DNA from 2 places in the Arthrobacter sp. 35/47 genome. Region 2 is predicted to be linked to the other one. Evidence: predicted binding sites of a transcription regulator. Region 2 holds the regulator's gene; the other holds the start of a gene.
What was found. The regulator LexA, encoded in region 2, represses DNA repair genes until DNA is damaged. The targets are predictions, from matches to a motif close to TCGAACANNTGTTCGA.

Region 1 (4,415 bases), on a different contig from region 2:
TGGTTTGCTATTGGCGGGATCGACTTGCAGAACGTCGAAGAGGTGGTTGCGGCCGGCGCCAAACGCGTTGTCGTGGTACGCGCCATTACCGAGGCCGATGATCCGCAGGCGGCCGCGGCGAAGATCCGGGAGGCACTTCCGGCATAGCTCTCATGCTCGCCGTTTTGCTCCCGATTTTGCCCATGTTGGCCGACGCTCCTCCTGCCCAGGCGTCTTCCGGTCATGGTGGCGCGGTGCTGGGTCCGGTGTGTGCGAGTTGGTGGTGGACGGCTTCTTCCACTTGCCGGTACCGGTTGCGTTTGGGGTTCCGGTGGGGGTCGATGTATTTCGGTGGCCGGAACCATGGGATTCCCTGAACTGATTCGACCGACCAGTTGCCCTCGTGGATCAGGTGGTGATGCCGGGAGCAGAGCAGCACGCCGTGGCTGATGCTGGTGGTTCCGCCCGCTGCCCACGGGACGATGTGGTGGGCTTCGCACCAGGTGGCGGGCACCGTGCAGTCCGGGAAGGCGCAGCCCTTGTCGCGGGCAACCAGTGCCCGCCGCAGGTGCGGCGGGAAGAGGCGTTGGGCCCGTCCGATGTCCAGGACCTGACCTTTACCGCCGAGCACCAGCGGCAGGATGTCCGCCTCGCACGCCAGTTTACGGATGCTCCGGGCGCTCACCTGCTCGGCGAAGACCGCATGGCCGTCCTGCCCCAGATCGCTCAGGAGATCCCGGTAGTTGATGGTGACCATCACCTGCGGGCGGTGACCCCCGGTGGCCGGCAGACCGTCACCGGCAAGGGCGATCCGGCAGCCGGACACCAGCCCCTCGAGCAACTCCTGCGCACGGGTTGGGCCGTTGGTCTGCGTTCCGGGTGGGGTGGTGCCGTTCACTCGGGGGTTGGTGGCCGTGTTCATGACGGTCAGGAGGTACTCAAACTGCTCATCGGTGGCGCCGATCTCCAGGAAGTGCAGGCCATGACGCCTACCGCGCAGGAAGACGCCCTGCCTGGCCCGGAGGACCTTCTCCGTTGGTTCCACGCCGTCCTGGTCGATCACGCTTTCCCAACGCCGGGCAAGGACCCGCAGCACGTCCTCATCAGACTCCACGGCCTGGCGGACCAGGTGTTCCTCCATGGCCTCCACCTGGCGGCCGGTCGCGACAGCCCGGACACGGTGAACGGCGTCCCTGATCACCATCGCCGCCCGGGTGCTGAACGCTCCGGCACGCGTTGCAGCGGCCAGGACAGGCAGCGGAGCCTGGACCGGTGCACCCGGCCCCGGAACCTCGGGAAGCACGTCCTGGCCCAGCCGCAACCGGCGGTTTGCCTCGGAACGGCTGACCCCGAGCTTCGCCCGCAGGTACTCTGCCGTCCCCTTATGGGCTTCCTGGGCGTCCGTGCCGGCAAGTGAGTGGTCTTCGGCGGCCCGGGCAACCAGGGTCTGAAGGTGATCCACCACCCGGGAGATCTCCTCCACCCCGACAAGAGCCGCAACAACCTCCTCCCGGTCCAGGAGGAGATAACCCGATTCGAAGTGGTGGGCGAAAGCCAGCAAATCCGAACGCATTCCACGCAGGAGAGAATCATCTTCCCCGTGGTGTTCGAGCGATGCGACGGCCATACCAAAATATTATCGAAGACACGTACTAATACCGACCGAAACCCGGCAATGTGGAGGAGCAGTCACCCACAACTTATCCACACACGCAAACGGGGATCATGCGTGAAGCAGGAACAGGGATCACACCCAAACGGGGACGCCGTCGATCTGCGCGGGCGATTCCTAAGTGATGTGGCGGGTGCGCTCGTAGCGGCGGATGGCCTGCTGTGTGGTCCGGTTCGTGAGGACGCGGATAGTGGTGCTCACCGTTCCGGAAATGACCGCAAATGCCAAGGCCGACCGCAGGCTGTTCTCCAGGCCTTCCTTGTCTTTTGGAGGCTCGTTTCCGGTAACCCGCTTCCAGATGAAGTCGACCAGCTGTGTGCCTACGAGCCCCGCTCCAATGCCCAGTCCAACGCCCATCAGTTTGAAGATCGTGTTCATGGTGCCTCTTTCAGTCGGCTTGTCCTTGGTCCCAGCCTAGCGTTATCCCCGCGGCGATAGATGACGCGACGACGGCGGAGACGGGAGCGGCGGGTGTAGAGTTGGTATCGCTCAAAACAACGACAGGGGAGCGCAGCCACGTAGGTGGTGGGCGCTGAGAGTGCGGACCACCGCAGACCCTCGAACCTGATCCGGCTAGTACCGGCGAAGGGAGTCGAGTTCTCAGGGCAACCGGCGTCCTGCCGGTGTGCCTTCCCCTCCTGCACCCAGGAGGATCAAACACCATGACTGAAACAAAGAGCCCCACCCCGGCCACATCCCGGCGCCATTATGAATGGCGCGTGGTGGATATTGTGGTCGCTTCCGTGATTTCGGTGGCCGTCGGCGTCATCTTCTTCGCCTGGTCGGCAGGCTACAGCGGAATCGCCGCCGTCACTGCGGCCTACCCACCGCTGGCAGGCCTCTACTCCGGCGGCTGGCTGATTGCCGGCGTTCTCGGCGGACTCATCATCCGCAAGCCGGGCGCCGCCATCTACTGTGAGGTCCTCGCAGCGGCGGTATCGGCGCTGATCGGCACCCAGTTCGGCATGGCCGTCCTGCTCTCCGGCCTGGTCCAGGGCATCGGTGCGGAACTGGTGTTCGCGCTGTTCCTGTACCGCCGCTGGAACATCGGCGTGGCGCTGCTTGCCGGCCTCAGTGCGGGCATTTTCCTGGCGGTCAGCGAAAACATCATGTACAACGTCGAATGGGCCATCGAGTTCAAGCTGATGTACGGCGTGTTCGCCGCCATTTCCGGTGTGGTCCTGGCGGGACTGCTGCCCTGGCTCGCCACCCGGGGACTCGCAAAGACCGGCGCATTGTCCTCCTTCGCTGCGGGCCGCACGGCTGACGTCTAGCATGGGCTCGCCGATCACCGCCCGGGGCTGGGGCTGGCGCCACCCCGGGCGCGTACGCTGGGCAGTCCGGGACATCGACCTGACGGTTGAAGCCGGTGAACGGGTCCTGCTTCTCGGCGCCTCGGGTGCCGGCAAGTCCACGCTTCTGCACGGACTGGCCGGTGTCCTGGGAGATCAGGAAGAGGGGGAGCAGGCAGGCCACCTCACGGTCGACGGCGTCAGCCCGGCCGATGCCCGCGGCCGTTCCGGTCTGGTCCTCCAGGATCCGGATACGCAACTGGTACTGGCGCGCGTCGGCGACGAAGTGGCGTTCGGGGCCGAGAACCTTGCCGTGCCGCGCGCCGAAATCTGGCCGCGAGTGCACCGCGCGCTCGACGACGTCGGCCTGGACGTCCCGCTGGACCACCCCACCACGGCGCTCTCCGGCGGCCAGAAGCAACGGCTCGCCCTGGCGGCCGTCCTCGCCATGCAGCCCGGACTGCTCCTGCTCGACGAACCGACTGCCAACCTGGACCCGGCAGGCGTCATCGATGTGCGGGACGCCGTGGTGCGCGTGCTCGAACGGACCTCAGCCACCCTGGTGGTGGTGGAGCACCGCGTCGACGTCTGGGCCGACGTCGTCGACCGCGTGGTGGTACTCGATTCCGACGGCGGGATCCTCGCCGACGGTGCGCCCTCGGTGGTGCTCCGGCAGGAAGGTACGAGGGCCCGGCTGATCGAAGCCGGCGTCTGGGTGCCGGGCTACCGTCCGGAAACCCCCGCAGTCAGCGCCCGGCCCGGCGCCGATCTGCTGTACGCAGCCGGGCTCGCCGTCGCGCGGACCAGGCGCGGAAATGCAGTGCTCGACGACGTTGACCTCACCCTCCGCGGCGGGGAAGCTCTCAGCGTGCTGGGCCCCAACGGGTCCGGCAAATCGACGCTCGCACTCACGCTCGGCGGGCTGCTCAGGCCCCGCAGCGGTGAACTTGCCGCCCGGCCTCCGCTTGCGCGCAGGGCCGGAACCAGCCCTGCGGGTTGGAAGTCCGCTGAACTGGTCAGCCGCATCGGCACCGTCTTCCAGGAACCGGAACACCAGTTCCTGACCCACACTGTGCTGGACGAGCTGGAATTCGGGCCCCGCAGGGTTGCCCGCCAGGACGAGGCGGAAGTGCGGCGCCGCGTCGACCCCCTCGCTGAGCGGCTGCGCCTTACCGGCCTGTTGAAGGCGAATCCGTTCACCCTCTCGGGCGGTGAGAAGCGGCGGCTGTCGGTGGCGACAATGCTGGCCACCGGCCCGGAAATCCTGATCCTCGATGAGCCGACCTTCGGCCAGGACGCGCACACCTGGGCGGAACTGGTGGCGCTTCTCGCCGAGCTCATCCACGCCGGCACGTGCGTTGTCTCTGTGACCCATGACCGTGACTACACCGCCGCACTCGGAAGCCGGGTTCTTGCCGTCGACGGCACGTCCGCAACGCTGGAGGTGGCCGCGTGAGCGTCGATGTGCTGAA
Region 2 (4,415 bases):
CGACGATTCACTCGTGGTTCGCTCACGTCGCGCAGCGCGTCGGGCAGTAGCTTCCGCGGTCATGGGGAGAGTCCTAACAGTTGTAACAGCGACAGGCGGGCGAAACGCCCGTACATGCATCCGGCGTCCAGTTTATGAGACGGAGGGCCGGATCAGAGATTCGAGGGTTTCGAGGAAGATCCTGGTTTCCTCTTCCGTTCCGGCGGTGACCCGTAGATGGCCTGGTATACCGACGTCCCGGATAAGCACTCCTGCGTCCAGCAGTCCCTGCCATACGGCCCGCGGATCCTCGAGCCCGCCGAAGAGGACGAAGTTGGAATCCGACGGCGCTACGGGAAGCCCGAGGCCGGTGAGCGCGGACACGATGCGGTCCCTCTGCCTTTTGATCTCGTCAACGTTGGCGAGCAGTTTCGCTGAGTGGGTCAGCGCCGCTATTGCAGTGGCCTGGGTGATTGCTGAGAGGTGGTACGGAAGACGAACGAGTCGGAGGGCGTCGGAAATCTCCGGCGCCGCGGCCAGGTATCCAACCCGGGCCCCGGCGAGGGCGAAAGCCTTGCTCATGGTGCGCGAGACGATGAGCCGTTCCCGTCCCGGCAGCAGTTCCAGGGCACTCGGAGTGCCGGTGTGGGAGAACTCGGCGTAGGCCTCGTCGACGATGATGATCGCCCTGGCCGCTTCTCCTGCCTCGTACGCCGCGGCGACAACGTCCAGGGACAAGGCCGTGCCCGTTGGGTTGTTCGGGCTGCACAGGAACACGATGTTGGCACCTGTTTCCGCGACCTGCTCGGCCGTCGCTCCGGCATCGAGGTCGAAGTTGTCCGCTCTCGTGCCGGCCAAGTAGGAGGTCCCGGTGGACCCTGCAAGGAGGGGGTACATCGAATAGGTGGGCGGGAATCCAAGGGCGGTGCGGCCGGGCCCGCCGAAGGCGAGGAGAATATGCTGCAGCACCTCGTTTGACCCGTTGGCGGCCCAGATGTTGTCTGCGGTGAGACCGTGGCCGAGATAACCGGCGAGGTGCTCACGAAGCAGGGTGAACTCCCGGTCAGGGTAGCGGTTGAGCCCGGCCACTGCGTCCTGCACCGCTTCGACAATCGCCCTGCGCACGTCCCCGGGGACGCCGTGGGTGTTCTCATTGACATTCAGCAGGATGGGAACATCGATCTGGGGAGCTCCGTAGGGGCGCAGGCCCCTGAGGTTGTCCCTGATCGGCAGACGGCTGAGGCGTTCAAGCTGATCGGTCACCACCAGAGTTTAAGGCCGCGGGATCCACAATGCAGAATCGCATTGCGCCCAGGGACACTGTGACACCGATTCTGTAGAGCCCTGTTATGGGTTGCCGACGGGGATATGAAGCGACTGCCCGGCCTGCACCGTTGAGGAGGCCAGCGCATTCAGTTCCACGATTTCCTCAACGACGGCGCGTGGGTCCCGTTCCGGGGCGTACTCGGCCGCGAGTGCCCACAGCGTTTCTCCTGACGTCACGCTTACGCGCACCGTCTCCGTAACGGCAGTCCCGCTTGCCGCAGCCTGTGCCTGCGAGGAGAAGAACGCACTGACGATGAGCAGAGCGGCTGCGAGCAGGGCAAGGGGTGCCGCTACCAGCACGATCCAGCCCCGCCGCGTCAGATGCAGGCGAGGGGCCCGCCCGGCCGCACGGCTTCCCCGGATGTCCAGCTGGAATGAGGGTGCGGTTCCTGCGATATGGAGCGTCGACATGGCGTCACCTTTCTTGATGATGTGGATGTCCGACAGCTTTATTCGAAGCTGTGTTCTATTCCTCTGTGTTTATTCTTAGCACCTGTGAACTAATATTGTCGAGACTCGCTCGAACAAATGTTTGAAAAGGCGTTCGCTGTCCCCTAGCGTTGCTGGTGAGGGTGACGGTCCGGCCGCTTCGAAAACCAGCTCATCACCCACCACTGACAAAACAGGTTGGAGGGCCGGCTGGCCCGGGTCCGGCCCAGGGAAAGGGATGCATACTGGTGGCAGATCTCAGTGCGGCAGGGGACATGGCAGAGGCGTCGGCTTCCGGTGCAAAGCGGGGGCGCGGGCGTCCGCGTGGCCGGGCTATTCCCAAGGGGATGACGCCCCGGCAGAAGAAAATCCTCGAAACCATCCAGCGCAGTGTGGCAGCGCACGGCTATCCGCCGTCCATGCGTGAGATCGGTGACACGGTGGGACTGGCCAGCCTGTCTAGCGTGACGCACCAGCTCGCCCAGCTGGAGCGGATGGGTTACATCCGCCGCGATCCCAAGCGTCCGCGGGCAATGGAGATCCTGCTTCCCCTCACCTTCGGTGAGAAGGCGCCGCGGGTCCTACCGTCCTCCGAGGAGGAGCCTGCTCCGGTGTCAGCGGTCGATGCGGCGATGGTTCCGCTCGTGGGCCGCATTGCGGCGGGCGGTCCTATCCTGGCAGATCAGGTCGTGGAGGATGTCATGCCGCTTCCGCGCCAGCTTGTCGGCCATGGGGACCTCTTCATGCTGCGGGTATCCGGTGACTCGATGATCGACGCAGCTATCTGCGACGGTGACTGGGTGGTGGTCCGCCAGCAGAGCACGGCGGAAAACGGCGATGTTGTGGCTGCCCTGCTTGACGACGAGGCCACCGTGAAGACATTCCGGCAGCGGGACGGCCACACCTGGCTCCTGCCGCAGAACACCAGTTATGAACCCATCCTCGGCGACCATGCCACGATCATGGGCAAGGTTGTATCGGTGATGCGCGCCCTCTGAGGTCGCTGCGGCGCCCGAGAGCAGCATCTGCCCCGGTTGCGGAAGCGTCGGTTACGCCGGCTGCGCGGCGGCCAGCCGTGACAGGATGCCCAGAGCGGTAGCCCGGTCGGTGGTCGGCCAGAACGGGGGCAGCGCTGCCCGGAGGAAACCGCCGTAGCCGGCGGTAGCCAGCCGCGAATCCAGGATGGCCACCATCCCCTTGTCGTCCCGGGCGCGGATGAGGCGCCCCGCTCCCTGCGCAAGCCGGACGGCGGCATGGGTGGCCGAGACACTGATGAAGCCGTTTCCACCGGCCTTCGCCACAGCGCGGGTGCGCGCGGTCATCAGCGGGTCGTCGGGGCGCGGAAAGGGTATCCGGTCGATGGTCACGAGCCGGCAGGCGTTCCCCGGCACATCGACGCCCTGCCAGAGTGACATGGTGCCGAACAGGCAGGTGTCGGGCTCCTCCGCGAACTGTTTGACCAACGCGGACATGGAGGACTCGCCCTGGCAGAGGATTTCAACGTCGACCCTCTGCCGCAGGGCGTCAGCGGCCTCTTCAGCGGCGCGCCGCGAGGAGAACAGGCCCAGCGCTCCTCCGCGGGAGGCCTTGATGAGGGCCTCCAGCTCGTCCAGCTGTTCCTCCGACGTTCCCCTGCCGGGTTTCGGCAGGTCCTTGGCGACATACAGCACGCCTTGCCGCGGGTAGTCGAACGGGCTTCCGACGTCGACTCCTGTCCAGGACGGTGCGCCCTCCCCTGTCAGTCCGAGCGAACCCGCGACTGGTCCGAACTCCGACCCGATCGCCAGGGTTGCCGACGTAAGCACAACAGTATGGTCCTCGAACAGTCCGCGCCTGAGCCGTCCCGCCACCGACAGGGGCGCAATGCTGATCGTTGCCGGCGAGGATTCGTCTGCAGCCGAGTATCCGGAACCGGGGGTGAACGTGCTCGGCCGGCTGGACCACAGCACTTCCCCGGCGCCACGGGCCGCGACCATCCGTTCAGCGAATTCGAGCAGCACCAGCAGGCGTGAGCGGGCCATCTGGCGGCCGCCGTCCACCGACTGGGCGGAACCGTCCGAACTCGACTCGGACAGCGCCAGGCGGCAGGCTTCGCGCAACTGCACCAAGGCAAGCTCCTGCTGCTCGCTCAGTCCCGCTGCCATCAGGCCGGAGGGCTGGGCGTCGAAAGCGTGCTCAAAGGCGGTCTGGGCCGCCTGGAGTGTATCGGTGTTGGCGCCCAGATGACGTCTCGCTGCAGCTGCCGCGGCTCCGATCAACGCTCCGGACAGCTGTCCCGATACGGCGGAGGTAACGCGGTCGTGAAGTTCATGCGCCTCATCGATCACCACCACGTCGTGTTCGGGCAGCACCGCGAGCCCCTCGAAAGCGTTGATGGCCAGCAGCGCGTGATTAGTGATCACGATGTCCGCCTGGCCTGCCTTTTCACGTGCGCGTTCGCTGAAGCACTCGTCGGCCACGGGGCACCTCTGCGCACCGAGGCATTCCATGCTGGACACCGAGACCTGCCGCCAGGCCCTGTCACTGACCCCGGGCAGCAGCTCATCCCGGTCGCCGGTTTCTGTTTCCTCGGCCCACTCCCGCAGGCGGACGATCTCCCGTCCGAGCGGAGTGGACGGTCCCGCAGACGGATGCGGGGTTGCCGGCTCGCCGTCCAGCGCGAACAGGGCTCCGGAGTCCTC

Region 1: X803_RS17745 (HNH endonuclease signature motif containing protein) is a predicted target of LexA. The motif match lies at 1,619-1,634, and genes of this name have one in related genera.

What each region holds. Positions count from the first base shown of each region.
Region 1 is NZ_KI914586.1:94,614-99,028, forward strand. It holds gene thiE (thiamine phosphate synthase) at 1-147, shown strand, start outside; gene X803_RS17745 (HNH endonuclease signature motif containing protein) at 221-1,606, opposite strand; gene X803_RS0104355 (DUF4235 domain-containing protein) at 1,769-2,029, opposite strand; TPP riboswitch at 2,144-2,259, shown strand; gene X803_RS0104360 (ECF transporter S component) at 2,314-2,925, shown strand; gene X803_RS0104365 (ABC transporter ATP-binding protein) at 2,927-4,399, shown strand; gene X803_RS0104370 (energy-coupling factor transporter transmembrane component T family protein) at 4,396-4,415, shown strand, end outside.
Region 2 is NZ_KI914613.1:124,649-129,063, reverse strand. It holds gene hisB (imidazoleglycerol-phosphate dehydratase HisB) at 1-63, opposite strand, end outside; gene X803_RS0113090 (histidinol-phosphate transaminase) at 133-1,242, opposite strand; gene X803_RS19915 (LysM peptidoglycan-binding domain-containing protein) at 1,327-1,716, opposite strand; gene lexA (transcriptional repressor LexA) at 2,082-2,732, shown strand; gene X803_RS0113075 (ATP-dependent DNA helicase) at 2,784-4,415, opposite strand, start outside.